DNA from 2 places in the Terrabacter sp. FW104-15G4B genome. Region 1 is predicted to be linked to the other one. Evidence: predicted binding sites of a transcription regulator. Region 1 holds the regulator's gene; the other holds the start of a gene.
What was found. Region 1 encodes HrcA, which represses chaperone genes, less so after heat shock. Its sites were predicted from a motif close to TTNGCACTCGNNNNNNNCGAGTGCNAA; they were not measured.

Region 1 (8,411 bases):
GCGCGCGGTCGTTGCGCTGGTTCTCGAAGTCGACGGAGCTGAGGTCGAGCACACTGCTGATCAGGATGAGGCCGTTGAGGTACATCCCGTAGCGCGACTGGAGGTGCTCGGCGAGCGCGGCCCCGCGCAGCGTGCCGTACGACTCGCCGGCGACGAACTTCGGCGACATCCAGCGCCCGTTGCGCGACGTCCACAGCCGGATGAGCTCCGCGACGGACTCGATGTCCTTCTGGTAGCCGTGGTACTCCCCCGGCTTGCCGCCCTGGACGGTCCGCGAGTAGCCGGTCGACATGGGGTCGAGAAAGACAAGGTCGCTGACCGCGAGCAGCGACTCAGGGTTGTCGACGAGGTCGTACGGGGGTGGCTGCAGGGCGCCGACGTCGCCGCTCACGACGCGGCGGGGACCGAGCAGGCCCAGGTGCAGCCAGACGCTCGAGCTGCCGGGACCGCCGTTGAACGCGAAGGTGACCGGGCGGGTCCGCGCGTCGGCGTCGTCGAGCACGTAGGTGGTCATCGACAGCTCGGCGCGGGCCTTGTGGCCGCCGAAGGTGCCGTCCTTGTGCTCCTCCTCGCGCAGCACGACACGACCGGTCGTGGCCGTGTAGGGCAGACGCGCCCGCCCGACCTTGAGCGTGTGGTGGGTCGTGACGAGGTCGTCGAGGGGCTCGGGCGGCGGGGCAGGCTTCGTCTCGGTGGCTGCCTTCGGAGCTGCGTCGGCGCCCGCGTCGCTCACACCATCCTCCCCTCGTGGAAGGCCGTGCCACCGAGGACGTGGACGTGCGCGTGGAAGATCGTCTGCCCTGCCTCGCTGCCGGTGTTGACGACCATCCGGTGCGCCTCTGCGACGCCCTCGTGCTCGGCGACGCGGGCCGCCAGCAGGAAGACGTCGGTGAGGTCGTCACCCGACGCCGCGGCGAGCGCCCCGACGGTCGGCTCGTGGCGCCTCGGCACGATGAGCACGTGGACCGGCGCAGCGGGGTTGATGTCGCGGAAGGCGATGGACCGTTCGCTCTCGGCGACCCGGTCCGACGGGATCTCACCGGCGACGATCTTGCAGAAGAGGCAGTCGGCGGAGCTCTGCGAGGTCATGAGTGCACCCTAGGCACGTGGGCGACCGCGCGCACCCACTGGTTCGTGATGATCGCGGCACCCCTGTCGGTCCCAGGATCACCTCGAACCGGGGACGAGGGCGTAGGCCGTCAGGTCCAGCGGGTGCGTGCACTGAGGACCGCGAGGGCTGCCGGTCCTGCGGACGAGGCCCGCAGGATGCTCGAGCCCAGCCGCACGGCACGCGCTCCGGCTGCCGCCAGCGCCTCGACCTCGCGGTCGGTGATGCCGCCCTCGGGGCCGACGACCACCAGGACGTCACCCGACTCCGGCAGTGCGACGGACGCCAGCGGCTCGCTCGCCTCTTCGTGCAGGACGAGCGTGAGGGCCGAGTCCGCCACCCTGGCGACGAGCGGGGCCAGCCCCACGACAGGGACGGTCAGCGGCATACGCGATCGGCGGGACTGCTTGGTCGCCCGGGCCACGACGGAGGCCCACTTGGCCTGCGACTTCGCGGCGCGCTCGCCGCGCCAGACGACGACCGAGCGCTCGGCCTGCCACGGCACCACCTCGTCGACGCCCAGCTCGGTGGCCGCCTCGATGGCCTGCTCGTCGCGGTCACCCTTGGCGAGCGCCTGGACGAGGACGAGGCGCGGAGCCGGCTCCGGCTCGTCGGTCACCTCGAGCACCCGGCCACGGACCCACGCCCGGTCGACGTCGGTGGCCTCGAGCAGGACCCGGCGCCCGGACCCGTCCGCGACGAAGTAGCGCTCACCCGGGCGGACGCGCACGACGGCGGCGGCGTGCCGCCCTTCGTCGCCGTCGAGGAGCACCGACGACCCGACGACGACCTCGGCGACCGACGACAGCGGAGCGAGGAAGAGCTGGTGCGTCACCGGGCACCCACGGGACGGCTCACTTCTCCTTGAAGGCGTCGCGCAGCTTGCCGAAGAGGCCCTTGTTGGCCGGCGTCAGTCGCCCCTCGGGACGCTCCTCGCCGCGCAGCGCGGCGAACTGGCGCAGCAGCTCCTGCTGCTCCTCGGTGAGCCGCGTCGGCGTCTGCACGGTGGCATGGACGATCAGGTCGCCGCGGCCGCCGTGGCGCAGGTGCGTCACGCCGAGGCCGCGCAGGGTCATGACGTCGCCGCTCTGCGTGCCGGGCTTGATCTCGAGGTCCTGCATGCCGTCGAACGTCGAGAGCTTGAAGCTCGTGCCGAGCGCCGCCGCCGCCATCGGCAGCTCGACGCTGCAGTGCAGGTCGTCGCCGCGGCGGGTGTAGGTGTCGTGGTTGACGACGTGGATCTCGACGTACAGGTCGGCCCTGGGCCCATTGCCCGGCCCGACCTCGCCCTCCCCCGTCAGCTGGATCCGGGTGCCGGTGTCGACACCGGCCGGGATCTTGAGCTTGATCGAGCGTCGGGTGCGCACCCGGCCGTCACCCGAGCAGTCGTGGCACGGGTCGGTGAGCGTCGAGCCGAAACCCTGGCAGTTGACGCACGGGCGCGAGGTCATCACCTGGCCGAGGAAGCTGCGCTGGATCTGCTGCACCTCGCCGGCGCCGTTGCAGATCGGGCAGGTCTGGCGCCCGGTGCCGGGCTCGGCCCCGTCGCCGCCGCAGCGGGTGCAGCCCACCGCTGTGTCGAGGGTGAGCTCCTCCTCGGAGCCGAAGACGGCCTTGGACAGGTCGATGTCGAGGCGCACCAGCGCGTCCTGGCCGCGCTGCGTGCGCGGCCGCGGACCACGCGTGCCCGCAGTCGCGCCCGCCCCGAAGAAGGCGTCCATGACGTCGCTGAAGGAGAAGCCCTGGCCGGCGCCGAAGCCGGCACCGCCGGCCGTCGCGAACGGGTCGGCGCCCATGTCGAACGACTGGCGCTTCTGCGGGTCGGACAGCACGTCGTAGGCCTGCGAGACCCGCTTGAACTCCTCCTCCGCCTCCGCGCCGGGGTTGACGTCGGGGTGCAGCTTGCGGGCGAGCCGACGGTAGGCCTTCTTGATCTCCTCCTGGCTCGCGTCGCGCGAGACACCGAGGACGGCGTAGTAGTCGTTCAAGCTGAGATTCCTTTGGTACGTGGTGCTTTCGGTTCCAGCGGGACGCTGCACCGGTGGGACTGGCCGAGGTCGTGCGGGTCAGGTGCTCTGGTTCTCGTCGAGGATCTCGGACACGTAGCGGGCGACCGCGCGCACCGAGGCCATGGTCGTGGGGTAGTCCATGCGGGTCGGGCCGAGCACCCCGAGACTGGCCACCCGCTCTGCCCCCGACCCGTACCCCATCGACACCAGGGAGGTGGTCTGCAGCCCGGTCACGGGGTTCTCGGAGCCGATGCGCACCGACACGAGATCGGGGTCGTCGCCGAGCTGGCCGAGCAGCCGGAGCAGGGTGACGTGCTCCTCGAGTGCCTCGAGGATCGGGCCGATGGAACGGGGGAAGTCGGCGCCGGCGCGAGCGAGGTTGGCCTGACCCGCGAGCACGACACGCTCCTCGCGCTCCTCGACGAGGGCGTCGCCGAGAGCTGACACCACTGCCTCCAGCGAGGCACGGTCGGACTCGTCGGACTCGTCGGCCTCGCCGACGAGCCTCCGCAGCCGGGAGGCCGCCGCGGTGAACGGCACACCGGCCGCGACCTCGTTGATGCGCGAGCGGAGAGAGGCGACCAGCGCCTCCCCCCGGGCGTCGGTGAGCACGCTCCCGGTGTCGACGACGCGCTGCTCGACACGTCCGGTGTTGACGATGAGCACGATCATCAGGTGCGTCGAACCCATGGGGACGAGCTCGATGTGCCGCACGGTCGAGCGGGTGAGCGACGGGTACTGCACGACGGCGACCTGGCGCGTCAGGCTGGCGAGCAACCGCACCGTGCGGTCGACGACGTCGTCGAGGTCGACGGCGCCCTGCAGGAACTGCACGATCGCCCTTCGCTCACCGGGCCCGAGGGGCTTGACGGCGCTCAGCCGGTCGACGAACACCCGGTAGCCCGCGTCGGTGGGCACGCGGCCCGCCGACGTGTGCGGCGCGTGGATCAGGCCCTCCTCCTCGAGCAGGGCCATGTCGTTGCGCACGGTCGCCGCGCTCACCCCGAGGTGGTGCCGCTCCACGAGGGCCTTGCTCCCGACGGGCTCGGAGGTCTGGACGTAGTCCTGCACGATTGCGCGCAGCACCATGAGCCTGCGGTCCTCGCTCATCGCGTCCCTCCTTCACGGTTCTGGCACTCTCGTTCGACGAGTGCCAAGTCTACGTCGTGGGCGGCGGATCCTCGATCTCGTCCTACCGTATGCGGCCACCCCGGGCCCGCGCCCGCGTGGCGGTCGCGCCCGACCTGGCGCGACGGCATACCCTCCCTTGTCGTGTCTCCCAACGATCGTTACGGCTCCGACGTGCTCAGCGGCGACTGGCGTACCCCCAAGCGGGGCCGCTCCGTCCCGACCCCGGCGGAGCCGGGGCTCGTCGTCGAGGAGGTCGAGACCGGATGGGTCGGCGCGGTCGTCCGGGTCGAGAAGGCGGGGGGCATGCACGTCGTCCACCTCGAGGACCGCCGGGGCCGCACCAGGGCGTTCCCGCTGGGACCCGGCTTCCTGCTCGACGGGGCACCGGTCACGCTGACGGCTCCGACTGCCGCGGCCGGCGTCGCCCTCGCCGAGGCCAGGCGCGCCGCCTCCCGCACGGCGAGCGGCTCGGTGGCGGTCGAGGGCGCCCGCGCCCGGGTGGCGAGCGGGTCGAGGATCTACGTCGAGGGGCGGCACGACGCCGAGCTCGTGGAGAAGGTGTGGGGCGACGACCTGCGCGTCGAGGGCGTCGTCGTCGAGCTCATGGACGGCGTGGACGACCTCGCCGCGATCATCTCCGACTTCCAGCCCGGTCCGGGGCGACGGCTCGGCATCCTCGTCGACCACCTGGTGCCCGGCACCAAGGAGGCCCGCATCGTCGAGCAGGCCCGGGCCCTGCCGGGTCTGACCCGTCACGTCAAGATTCTCGGGCACCCCTACGTCGACGTGTGGCAGTCAGTGCGCCCGGATCGCCTCGGCTGGCGGCAGTGGCCCGTCATCCCCCGCGGCACGTCGTGGAAGCACGGCATCTGCGCCGAGCTGGGCTGGGCCCATGCGACCCAGGCCGACATCGCGAACGCCTGGAAGCGCATCCTCGGAACGGTGCGCACCTATGCCGACCTCGAGCCGACGCTGCTGGCCAGCGTCGAGGAGCTCATCGACTTCGTGACCGAACCCGGCGCATGAGGTGAGGGGCAGGCCGGCAGCTGCTCCTCCCCCTGCGTACGGCTACTGCGCCAGGTACCCCTGGACGTCGGCGACGACCTGGGTCGACGCCTGCACGTAGATCTCGACGTAGCCGTCACTGCTGGGCTTGACGAAGGCGGTGTTGGCGATCGTCTGGCCCGCCACGTAGTTGAGGTTGGACGTGGACGGACGCGCCGTGCCGGACGGGTAGGCCGTCAGGTAACCCGCCTGCTGCGGACCCGTGGCCACGACGGTGAGCACGACGGCCTTGACGCCGGTCGACGGCACGCCCGCGCGCCCGGTCACCTTCAGGCGCACAGCGGTCCCGCCGGCGAGCGAGCCGCTGGAGGCGACGCCCGTGCCGTTGCGGGTATCGAGCAGCCGGGCGGGCGTGAGCCCGTGGTAGTCGGTCGCGGAGGGATACCAGGCCACGACGTCCGCGACGACGTCGGTGGCTGCGGAGGATCGGATGCTGACGCTTCCGTTGCTGCCGACCTTGGCGACGACGAGCCCCGAGATGGAGGCGCCCGCGCTGTAGTTGAGGGACGACGAGTTCGGCGTGGGCGCTCCCGTCGGCCACACGGCCAGGTTCCCGTTCTTGGCCGGACGGACCGCTGTGACGTTGAGCAGCACGGAGTCCACGCCCGACGCCGGGACGACCGAGTTACCGGTGACGCGCAGGTCCACCCGGCCGCCGGCCGCCAGCCGCCCCGCGCTCGTCCCGAGGCCGGTGCGGGTGTCGAGCAGGCGCGTGGGGGTCTCGGTGTCGAGGTTGCCGAAGGCGGGGTACCAGCCGACGACGTCGACCAGCACGTCGGTCGTCTGGCTGACCTTCAGCCGGATCCGACCGTCGCTGCCCACGCCGACGACGGCCTGGTTGGCGACCACGTCGCCCGCCGCGAAGTTCAGTGTCGACGAGGCCGCCGGCGAGGTGCCGGAGGGGTACGTCAGCAGCCAGCCCGCCGCGCTCGGCTTCACCGCCGTCACGTTGACGACGACGGCCCCCACCGCCGTCTTGGGCAGGCCCGCCTTGCCGGTCACGAGGACGCTGGTGTCGCTGCCGCCGGCCAGCCGCCCGGTCGCACCGATCGACGACCGCGTGTCCACGATGCGCGTCGGCGCCACGGGCCGGTAGGTCGGGTAGCCGGCCGGGGCCACGACCTTGGGGCCCTGGTCCATGAAGTGGATGAAACCGGCCGGCCAGTAGCCGCCCGAGCGGCTGACCGAGCGCCAGCGGAAGTCGCCTCCCCAGTTGTCCTCGGAGATGAGGATCTGGTCTGCCGAGACGACCTTCTCGACGTAGGCGACGTGGCCCGTGCTCGAGAAGGACTGCCCGAACCACGCCACGGAGCCCACGGCCGGCGCATCGTCCATCTTGCTGGCGAACGCCGAGCCCCAGTTGTAGGCGTTGCCCGAGAGCTCGGCAGGCCGCTTGTTGGGCATCCCGTTCGTCACCAGCCGGTAGGCGACGTAGTTCGTGCAGTTGTGTCCGACCGACTGGCTCCAGTAGCTGGTGCTGGCGTGGGCCGGGTAGCCGGCGTTGGAGTAGGGGGCGGTGCTGCAGCCGCCCGTACCGGTGTACCCCGTGCACAGCACGTTCCACTCGTAGGAGCGGGCCGGACCAGCCAGCCCCACGGTCGACGCGAGCATGGCGATCGCCGTGACCAGCAGCACGGCAGCTCTTCCGGCTCGCATACGGCGGCCGCGGAAGGCGCCGGCCTGGAGGTGGTTGGCCGAAGGCATAGGGGTCTCCCGTGATCGCCGTGGGGGGTGCACACGGCAATCTAGGACATTCAGTGCGCCGGTGCTGAATTTTCCCAATAATCACAGGCGACACGCAAGGCACTTACGTGCCCAACGACCTCTTCCGTGCTAATGACACCGCTGTCATTCGGGTGCCTGAGCGGTCGGCCGCCCTCGTCCGCGTCGGCGTCCGCGCACCCGGCCGGGGGCGACGATCCGGTCGATGACCCGCTCCTTGCGCGCGGTGAAGGGTGGCCGCACCCACACCGTCGTGTCCGGGCGGGTGGGCAGCGAGAGCACTGACTTCGTGTGCGAGAACAGCTCGACCGACCGCTCGCCGTGGTAGGCGCCGGTGCCGCTGGCGCCGACGCCACCGAAGGGCAGTCCGGGGACTGCGAGGTGGGCGAGCGCGACGTTCACCCCGATCGCCCCGGAGGAGGTGTCGCGCACGAAGCGCTCGCGGACCACGTCCGACGTCGTGAACACGTAGAGGGCGAGCGGCTTGTCGCGCCGGTTGACGAGGTCGACGGCAGCATCGATCCCCTCGGCGACGACGAGCGGCAGCACCGGGCCGAAGATCTCCTCGCCCATCACCAGCTCGCTCGGGTCGTCGGGGTCGAGCACCTCGACGACGGTCGGTTCGACGTAGCGGGTCGAGGGGTCGCACCGACCGCCGGCCAGCACACGCTCCTGGTCGATCAGGCCGGTGACGCGCTGGAAGTGACGGTCGTCGACCACCCTCCCGTAGTGGGGCGAGGCGGCAGGGTCCTCGCCGAAGGCATCACGGATCGCCGTCACGAGAAGGGGTTCGAGCGCATCCAGGGTCGCCCGGGATCCGATCACGTAGTCGGGGGCGACGCAGGTCTGGCCTGCGTTGGTGAACTTGCCCCACACGAGGCGGCGGGCGGTCACCTCCAGGTCGGCGTCGTCGGCGACATAGGCCGGCGACTTGCCACCGAGCTCCAGCGTCACGGGGGTGAGGTGTCGTGCGGCGGCTTCGAGCACGATGCGGCCCACCGTGCCGTTGCCGGTGTAGAAGATGTGGTCGAACCGCTCCGCCAGCAGCGCCGTCGTCTCCGCCACGCCGCCCTCGACGACGTGGACCGCAGAGGCGTCGAGGTGCCGCGGCACGAGGCCTGCGAGCAGCGCCGACGTGGCCGGTGCCACCTCGCTCGGTTTCAGCACGACGGCGTTGCCGGCGGCGAGCGCCCCGACGAGGGGCGCGAGCAGGAGCTGTACGGGGTAGTTCCAGGGGGCGATGACGAGCACGACCCCGAGCGGTTCGCGGACCACCTTCGCGCGCCCGGGCCGGAGCGACAACGGCACGCTCACGCGGCGCGGCGCGGTCCAGGCGCGCAGGTGGCGCAGCGTGTGGTCGATCTCCCGAACGACGA
Region 2 (8,411 bases), on a different contig from region 1:
GCCCACCCGGCGAGCACGAGCAGTCCGGACACGACGAGGAAGCCGACGTCCCAGGCGAGGGGCCCGCCGAGGTCGTCGCGCACGTGGTGGATGCCGAGCAGCTGGTGGTCGACGATGCCCTCCACGAGGTTGAACAGCCCCCAACCGACGAGCACCATCCCGACGTGGAAGGTCCAGCTCGGCGGGCGCGCACCAGACCGCCACTCGCTGACGGCGCGCAGGGAGCCGGCGAGCACCACGATCCAGGCGCCCACGTGGAAGAGGCCGTCCGCCAGCGTGTTCGCCTCCAGGCCGGCCACCGTGGTGACGGGATAGGCCGCCACGTCGCTGACCATGTGGTGCCACTGCAGGATCTGGTGCAGGACGATGCCGTCGACGAAGCCACCGAGCCCTATCCCGAGGAGCAGTCCCGTGACCCGCGAGGCCGGGCGGGCCGGGGCAACGTCACGTGCGGGGGCAGCCATGCGAGCCGCGTACCCCGCCGCGGGCCGGGCACGCGAGCACCTCCCGACGACGGCGAAGGGCGGCTCCCCCAGAGGAGGAGCCGCCCTTCGGACGTGCTGCGGTGTTGCTCGAGCGGGTGGGCTCAGAAGCCCATGCCGCCCATGCCACCCATGTCGTCGCCACCGGGCATGGCCGGCGCGTTCTTCTCGGGCTTGTCGGCGATGACGGCCTCGGTCGTGAGGAAGAGCGCCGCGATCGAGGCTGCGTTCTGCAGCGCCGAGCGCGTCACCTTGACCGGGTCGATGATGCCGGCGGCCAGCAGGTCGCCGTACTCACCGGTGGCGGCGTTGAGGCCGTGACCGGCTTCCAGGCCGCGCACCTTCTCCGCGACGACTCCACCCTCGAGACCGGCGTTGATCGCGATCTGCTTGAGCGGGGCCTCCGTCGCGACGCGCACGATGTTGGCACCGGTCGCCTCGTCACCCTCGAGCGTGAGCTCGTCGAGCGCCTTGGCGGCCTGGATGAGGGCCACGCCACCGCCGGCGACGATGCCCTCCTCGACGGCAGCCTTCGCGTTGCGGACGGCGTCCTCGATGCGGTGCTTGCGCTCCTTGAGCTCGACCTCGGTGGCCGCGCCCGCCTTGATGACGGCGACGCCGCCGGCGAGCTTGGCGAGGCGCTCCTGGAGCTTCTCGCGGTCGTAGTCGGAGTCCGACTTCTCGATCTCGGCCTTGATCTGGGCGATGCGGCCCTCGATCTGGCTGCGGTCCTCGGCGTCCTCGACGATGGTCGTCTCGTCCTTGGTGACGACGACCTTGCGAGCCTTGCCGAGCAGGTCGAGGGTGGCGTTCTCGAGCTTGAGACCGACCTCCTCGGAGATGACCTGGCCGCCGGTGAGGATGGCGATGTCGGTGAGCATGGCCTTGCGGCGGTCGCCGAAGCCGGGGGCCTTGACGGCGACCGACTTGAACGTGCCCTTGATCTTGTTGACGACCAGGGTCGCGAGGGCCTCACCCTCGATGTCCTCGGCGATGATCAGCAGCGGCTTGCCCGACTGCATGACCTTCTCCAGGAGCGGGATGAGGTCCTTGATGCTGCCGATCTTGCTGTTGGCCACGAGCACGTAGGCGTCGTCGAGGACGGCCTCCATGCGCTCGGTGTCGGTGACGAAGTAGGCGGAGATGTAGCCCTTGTCGAAGCGCATACCCTCCGTCATCTCCAGCTCGAGGCCCATGGTGTTGGAGTCCTCGACGGTGATGACGCCTTCCTTGCCGACCTTGTCCATCGCCTCGGCGATGAGAGCACCGATCTCCTCGTCGGCCGCCGAGATGCTGGCGGTCGAGGCGATCTGCTCCTTGGTCTCGATCTCCTTGGCCTGCTCGAGCAGGCGGGCGGAGACGGCCTCGACGGCCTGCTCGATGCCGCGCTTGAGCGCCATCGGGTTGGCGCCGGCGGCCACGTTGCGCAGGCCTTCCTTCACCATGGCCTGGGCGAGCACGGTCGCCGTCGTCGTGCCGTCACCGGCGACGTCGTCGGTCTTCTTGGCAACTTCCTTGACGAGCTCCGCGCCGATCTTCTCGTACGGGTCGTCGAGCTCGATCTCCTTGGCGATCGAGACGCCGTCGTTGGTGATCGTGGGGGCGCCCCACTTCTTCTCCAGGACGACGTTGCGGCCCTTCGGGCCGAGGGTCACGCGGACGGCGTCGGCAAGGATGTTCATGCCCCGCTCGAGACCGCGGCGTGCCTCTTCGTCAAAAGCAATGGTCTTGGCCATTCGGGTGGTTCCTCCCACACGAAACGTTGGTGGTGGCCCGTATGACGCCCGCGACGGACGGGACCGGTCTTCCCAGCTTCATGTAGCTGCGAACCCAGCCCCTCGGCATACGGCCCATTTCTGTCACTCACACGAGGAGAGTGCTAACGCCATTATTGGCACTCTCCGGGTGAGAGTGCAAACGGTTCCGAGCGGACGGCCCGCGCCGCGGCTCTCCCGGTCACGCGTGCTTGCGTATGCCGTCCGGTCGGCTCACGCCGCGGGCGCGAGCGCGGCGGCCAGGCGGGCGGCATACTCGGACGACTCCTGCTCGGACGCGTATTTCGTCCGGGGCCAGAAGAAGCCGCGCAGGCCGTCGCCCTTGGTGCGGGGCACGACGTGGATGTGCAGGTGCGGCACCGACTGGCTGACGACGTTGTTGGTGGCGACGAAGCTGCCCTGTGCGCCCAGTCCCTCGACCACGGCTGCGGCGAGCCGCTGGGTGGCGCCGAGGAGTCCGGCGTGCAGCTGCACCGGCAGGTCGAGGAGAGTGTCGACGTGCTGTCGCGGCACGAGCAGCACGTGTCCCTTGAAGACGGGCCTGCGGTCGAGGAAGCCGAGGAAGTCCGGCTCGTCGAGCACGACGTCGGAGGGAAGGCTCCCGGCCACGATCGAGCAGAAGATGCACTCCATGGCGACAGGTTGCCACGTCGGTCGACGGGTCGCGCACGCCGCCTAGCGGCAGATGAACAGCAGGAAGCAGTCGCTGACGGTGGTGGGTGTGCTCGTGGGCTCCGGCTCCTCCGTCTGGCTCGGCTCTGTCGTGTGGCTCGGCTTCGGCTTCGCATTGCCATGCGTCGGCGTCGGGGTCGGAGTCGACGCCGGTGGAGGCGTCGACGTGGTGCCCCGGCTGCGGGCGGGCGTCGGCACGCTGCTCGGCCGGCTCACGGAGGTGGTGCCCGACGAGGCCGGCGCGGATGAGCTCGCGCCCGAGGGGGTCGCGCCCGAGGGGGTCGCGCCCGAGGAGGCCGGGTCGGACAAGCCCGGGTCGGACGAGGCGTGGTCCGAGGGCGGCTGGCGAACCCCCGTGGGGCTCGGACGCTCGGGAGCGGTCGCGGTCGGGCTCGAAGGCTCCGTCTGAGCGGTCGCCGACGTCGCGTCCTCCGAGTCCGAGCCGCCGTCCGACGGCGTGCTCGTCATCTCCCCGCCGGGCTGCACCGCGAGGGCACCGGCAGCACGGGCTTCGACCCTCCCGCCACCACTGGGCCAGAGGGCCACCGCACCGGTGGCAAGCAGCGCGATCGCGGCCAGACAAGCTGCGACGACGAGCATGCGCCGAGGCTGGCGGCGCGGCGTGCCACGGTGTCTGCCGTGGCGCCGGGAGCTGCGGGTCTCGATCGACATGGCTCAACAACGTAGGGGAAGTGGCGGGCCAGCGCCTATTCGAGCGGACGTCGCTACGGTGGGTCGCATGCTCGGCGAGGCGCACATCACAGCAGGACGGACGCAGTGACACCGGCGACCGCGTCGGGTGGTGCGGCCGGTGGCACGAGCGGCTTCGTCGAGGTCGCAGACCGGGTCTTCGTGGCCCGCTACCGGCAGTGGGACGTCAACGTCGGCCTGGTCCTCGGGCGCGACGGCGCCGTGGTCGTCGACACCCGGGCGAGCGATGTCCAGGGCGCGCAGGTGCTCGACGACGTGCGCCGGCTCGGACGGGGCATCACCGTGCGGCACGTCGTCAACACCCACGTCCACTTCGACCACACCTTCGGCAACCTCGCCTTCGAGTCGGCGACGGTGCACGCGCACGACAACGTCGGGCGCACCTTCACCGCGAGCGCCGAGGCGATCAAGGGCCTCTTCCGCGCCGACCCGGGAGCCGCACCGGAGTACGGCTACACCGAGCGGGACGCCGCCGAGGTCATGGCGACCGTCACGCGCGGGCCCGACCGGACCTTCGGCAGTAGTGGTTGCATAGACTTGGGCGACCGCGCCGTCACAATGGCGTATGCCGGCCGCGGCCACACCGACGGAGACGTCGCCGTGCTCGTGCCCGACACCGACGCGATGTTCCTCGGGGACCTCGTCGAGGAGAGCGGGCACCCGTCGTTCGGCGACGACTGCTGGCCGCTCGAGTGGCCCGACACCCTGACCTCGCACCTGCTGTCCGCCGATGACCGGACCGTCGTCGTCCCCGGTCACGGCCGGCCCGTCGATGGGGCTTTCGTGGTCCACCAGCGGGACGCCGTCGCTGCGGTGGCCGCCGTGATCCGCGAGCGCCGGCTCGGCGGCGGCACGCTGGAGGAAGCCCTCCACGATCCGGACCCGCGTCTGCCCTACCCGCTCGAGCACCTGCAGAACGCCATCCGCCGCGGCTGGTCACACCTCGCCCCACCCACCCACTGACCGACTCGGGGCAACGATCGAGAGTGGATCTGCTGACCACGGAGCCACGGTTCCCAACGACGTTGCGCCGGTCAGGATGCGCGCCCCAACCCGTGCGGTGGATCGCCGTCGCCAGGTGCCAGTGATCCACCGCGTCGTGTGGACTCGCCTGCCGTCTCGCGCACCGGGCAGGCAGGAGAGCAGGACATCGCCTCCCGGGTCCAACCTCGACTGCTGAGCAGCCGGCCAAGTGCAGCCGCCGTCCGGCACGGGTCGGCGACGTGCAACCAGCCGAGTCTCACCGTGACGTCACCCGCGATGGCGGAGTCGATGCCTCGCTCGACGTCGGTCCAGCGGGCGTCAGCCGACGTATGGACGAGCCGCCCGTCCACATCCGCGTCCCGGACCCGCCGTCTGCCACGTCGACGAGCGCGTCCTCGAGTCGCAGCCGCGGCGGCGACAGGTGGCTCTGCGCCTGCCTCGAAAGATCCGCTCGCCGGATCAGGACGATCACCGGCACCAGACGCCGCCGATCCGCCGCGCTAGCAGACCGTCGCTGATGGAAAACCAAACCTATGCGGCCGAGCTCCCCATATCTGGTGGGCGTGGCCGTAGCATCCGGGCATCTCGCTCGTCGCCGAAGGACCAACACCGTGCCCGACCTGTCCACGTCCACTGCTGCTCCGAACGGGCTGTCGTGGTTCGCCCGCCGCCGTCGGGCCGCCACCGACGCCGCCGCCCGCCGCACCCACGACCACCTCGTCGCGGGAGGGCTCTCCACCGCACAAGCACACGGCTCGCGGATCCTCACGGCCTTTTCCGTCGTCATCCTCGGGATCGCAGCGGCAGCCGTCGGCCTGCTCCTGTGGGCAACCCTCCTGCCCAAGGGGATGTGGGGCTGGGTCGGCGTGGCGGCCGGCTGGCTGCTCGTTGCAGCCGTCGCGCCGCGGCCCGTCCGGGTGGAGGACGCGACAGAGCTCGAGCCGACCCAGTTCCCGGCCACGCACCGGCTCCTCCACGAGCTCGCCGGCCAGGTCGGCGTGCGACCGCCCACCACGGTCCGCGTCGACACCGAGTTCAACGCCGGCGTGGTCAGCACCGGATGGACCCTGGGCCCGACGATCGTCGTCGGGCTGCCCCTGTGGACGTGCCTCACCGACGACGAGCGCATCGCCCTGTTCTGCCACGAGCTCGGCCACCTCCAGGGCCGCGACAGCGGGCACGCCGCACTTGTCAGCCACGCGCACGGGCTGCTCGAGCGGCTCTCGACGCTGCTGACCCCGCTGCCTCGTGACGCCGTCTCCGACTTCGAGGACTACCGCGTCGAGGTCGCCCACTCCACCGCGACGATGAACGGCGTGGGCCGCGCGGTTCTGACCGTCGTGTCGCTGCCCGCGGTCCTGCTGCTCCTGGCGTTCGAGCGCGCGGCCTCCCGCGAGAGCCAGGTGCGCGAGTACGCCGCCGACCTGCGAGCCGCCGAGGTCGCCGGCACGTCCGCGGTGGTCCGGCTGCTGCTGACGACGATGGGCATCCCCGGCCTGCACACCGTCGCCGGGGCTGCGGCGCGTCGACGCGAGGACCCCTTCGAGGCGCTCGCACAGGTCCGCGATCGGGCACCGCTCACCGCAGCCCAGCTCGCCCAGGCACGCATCCGAGCCCGGGAGCAGGACCTGCGCTGGGACGCGACGCATCCGCGCGACGACCTGCGCCTCAGCCTCGTCGAGGCCCACCCCGCGAGTCCGGATGCCGGTGCGGTGGCTGCCCGGCGAACCCTCGTGGGCGCAGCCGACGTCGAGCTCGTCGCTCTGAGGCCGTCCCTCGGGCGCGCCTTCCGTGACGACCTGCTCGAGAGCTGGATGTGACGCGCGGGCTCAGTCCGGCAGCGCGGACGGGAACGCGGCGGACCACGACCGCAGGGTGATGCCGCCCTCGTCCGAGCGGTCGACCGACGTCGCGGCGAGCAGCGCGTGGGCGATGGCCCGTGCGACGCAGTCGGCGCCCGCCTCCATGAGGATCGCCTGCTCGACCGGGTCGGGGGCGGGGCGCTCGCCGGTCGCGAGCCCGAAGAGGGTGTCGCCGTCGAAGAGCGTGTGCACCGGCTTCAGCGCCCGGGCCAGCCCGTCGTGTCCGATGCCGGCCGCCTTCTGGCACTGCGCCTTCGTCAGCGTGGCGTCGGTCGCGATGACCCCGATCGTCGTGGCCACGCCCGGCACCCCGGCGTTCATGGGCAGCGCCTCAGCCCGGCTGCGCGCCTCCTCGAGCTCGGCGGCACTCGGCCGACCGACGCGGGCCAGCTCGTCGCCGAGACCGAGACGCACGGCATACGGAATCCCGGTGGCCGGGTCGACCGCCGAGCCGGCGGCGTTGACGGCCACGAGCGCGGCGACGGTGGTGCCGGACGCCAGCACGACGCTCGCCGAGCCGATCCCGCCCTTGAGGCCCCCCACCGTCGCTCCCGTCCCCGCTCCCAGGCAGCCCTGCGCCACGGCGGAGGACGAGGCGCTTGCGTATGCCGCCCTCCCGTCCTCCGCGCCCGGACGGTTGCCCCAGGCGCCGCCGCGTCCCAGGTCGAAGAGGATCGCAGCCGGCACGATCGGCACGACGTGACCCGGGTCGCCCACCGGCCAGCCGATCCCGTCGTCCGCGAGCCCCTGCATGACGCCGTCGACCGCGGCCAGCCCGAACGCCGACCCGCCGCCGAGGACGATCGCGTCGACCCGATCCACGAGGTTGCGCGGGTCGAGCAGGTCGGTCTCGCGGGTGCCGGGGCCGCCGCCACGCACGTCGACGCCGGCGACCGCACCGCCGTCAGGAGCGAGGACCACGGTGACGCCGGTGAGCCAGCCGGGCTCGTCGCGGGTGCAGTGGCCGACGCGCAGGCCCGCGACGTCGACGAGCGAGTTCGTGGGCCCGGGAGCCGGGCTCGGAACCGGCGCGACAGCCGGCTCGGTCACCGCGGGTCTCTCAGGTCGAACTCCATGAGCCGCCCCGGCGAGCTGAAGCCGAGCCGCTCGTAGAACTCCTGCGCGCGGTCGTCCGGCGCGTTGAGTCTGATCCACTTGACGTCGGTCGTGCGCGACCACTCGATCATCGCCTCGGTCAGCGCCCGGCCGACCCCGCGGTCGCGGCACCCGGGAGTCACGAAGAGCCCGCCGACCTGCAGCCACGAGACGTCCCTGCGACCCGGCCACGGCAGCGCCCGGATGCGGCGGGTCTCGAGGATGCCCGCGTGTTCGCCGCGGCTCTCGGCGATCCACGTCGGGCGGTCGGGCCGCTCGGCCAGCCACGCGTCGACGAAACGGTCGAGGTAGCCGGCCTCGGACGGCATACCCAGCTCGCGGGCGAACTGCAGGTGCAGGGCGGCGACGACGAGGGCGTCGTCAGCCGATGCGCGACGGATGGTCACCTCGGCCATGAGGGAAGTGAACCACGCGGGCCCGAGGCCGCGCCGTAACCGGGGAACTGCGCCGGGTCGCCGGCACCAGGCGATGCCAGCAGGCGGAGGGTCAGACGTTGATGCCGAGGCGGCGGGTCGTGCGCGCCCGCTGGCGGCTCGTGCGCATCCGGCGCAGGCGCTTGATCAGCATCGGGTCGGCCTCGAGGGCCGCCGGGCTGTCGAGGAGCGCGTTGAGCACCTGGTAGTAGCGGGTCGAGCTCATGTCGAAGAGCTCCTTGATGGCCTGCTCCTTCGACCCGGCGTACTTCCACCACTGGCGCTCGAACGCCAGGATCTCGAGGTCGCGCGCACTGAGGCCGTCCTCGGACTCGTGGCGGTGCGGCTGCGCCGCGGCGTGATCTGTGCTCATGTCCCCGTCTCACTGCGGTGGTG

Region 2: the regulator HrcA is predicted to act here: its motif matches at 2,339-2,365, upstream of groL (chaperonin GroEL).

Annotation. Positions count from the first base shown of each region.
Region 1 covers NZ_JBYTCI010000016.1:42,336-50,746, reverse strand. Annotated here, with positions in the region: gene AC3WRT_RS13525 (S10 family peptidase) at 1-733, opposite strand, end outside; gene AC3WRT_RS13520 (histidine triad nucleotide-binding protein) at 730-1,089, opposite strand; gene AC3WRT_RS13515 (16S rRNA (uracil(1498)-N(3))-methyltransferase) at 1,200-1,943, opposite strand; gene dnaJ (molecular chaperone DnaJ) at 1,963-3,096, opposite strand; gene hrcA (heat-inducible transcriptional repressor HrcA) at 3,175-4,227, opposite strand; gene AC3WRT_RS13500 (DUF3097 domain-containing protein) at 4,390-5,274, shown strand; gene AC3WRT_RS13495 (CHAP domain-containing protein) at 5,317-7,017, opposite strand; gene AC3WRT_RS13490 (aldehyde dehydrogenase family protein) at 7,162-8,411, opposite strand, start outside.
Region 2 covers NZ_JBYTCI010000002.1:96,636-105,046, forward strand. Annotated here, with positions in the region: gene AC3WRT_RS02280 (DUF2243 domain-containing protein) at 1-464, opposite strand, end outside; gene groL (chaperonin GroEL) at 587-2,218, opposite strand; gene AC3WRT_RS02290 (HIT family protein) at 2,471-2,890, opposite strand; gene AC3WRT_RS02295 (hypothetical protein) at 2,943-3,338, shown strand; gene AC3WRT_RS02300 (MBL fold metallo-hydrolase) at 3,707-4,603, shown strand; gene AC3WRT_RS02305 (M48 family metallopeptidase) at 5,236-6,444, shown strand; gene AC3WRT_RS02310 (P1 family peptidase) at 6,454-7,536, opposite strand; gene AC3WRT_RS02315 (GNAT family N-acetyltransferase) at 7,533-7,997, opposite strand; gene napA (nucleoid-associated protein NapA) at 8,089-8,388, opposite strand.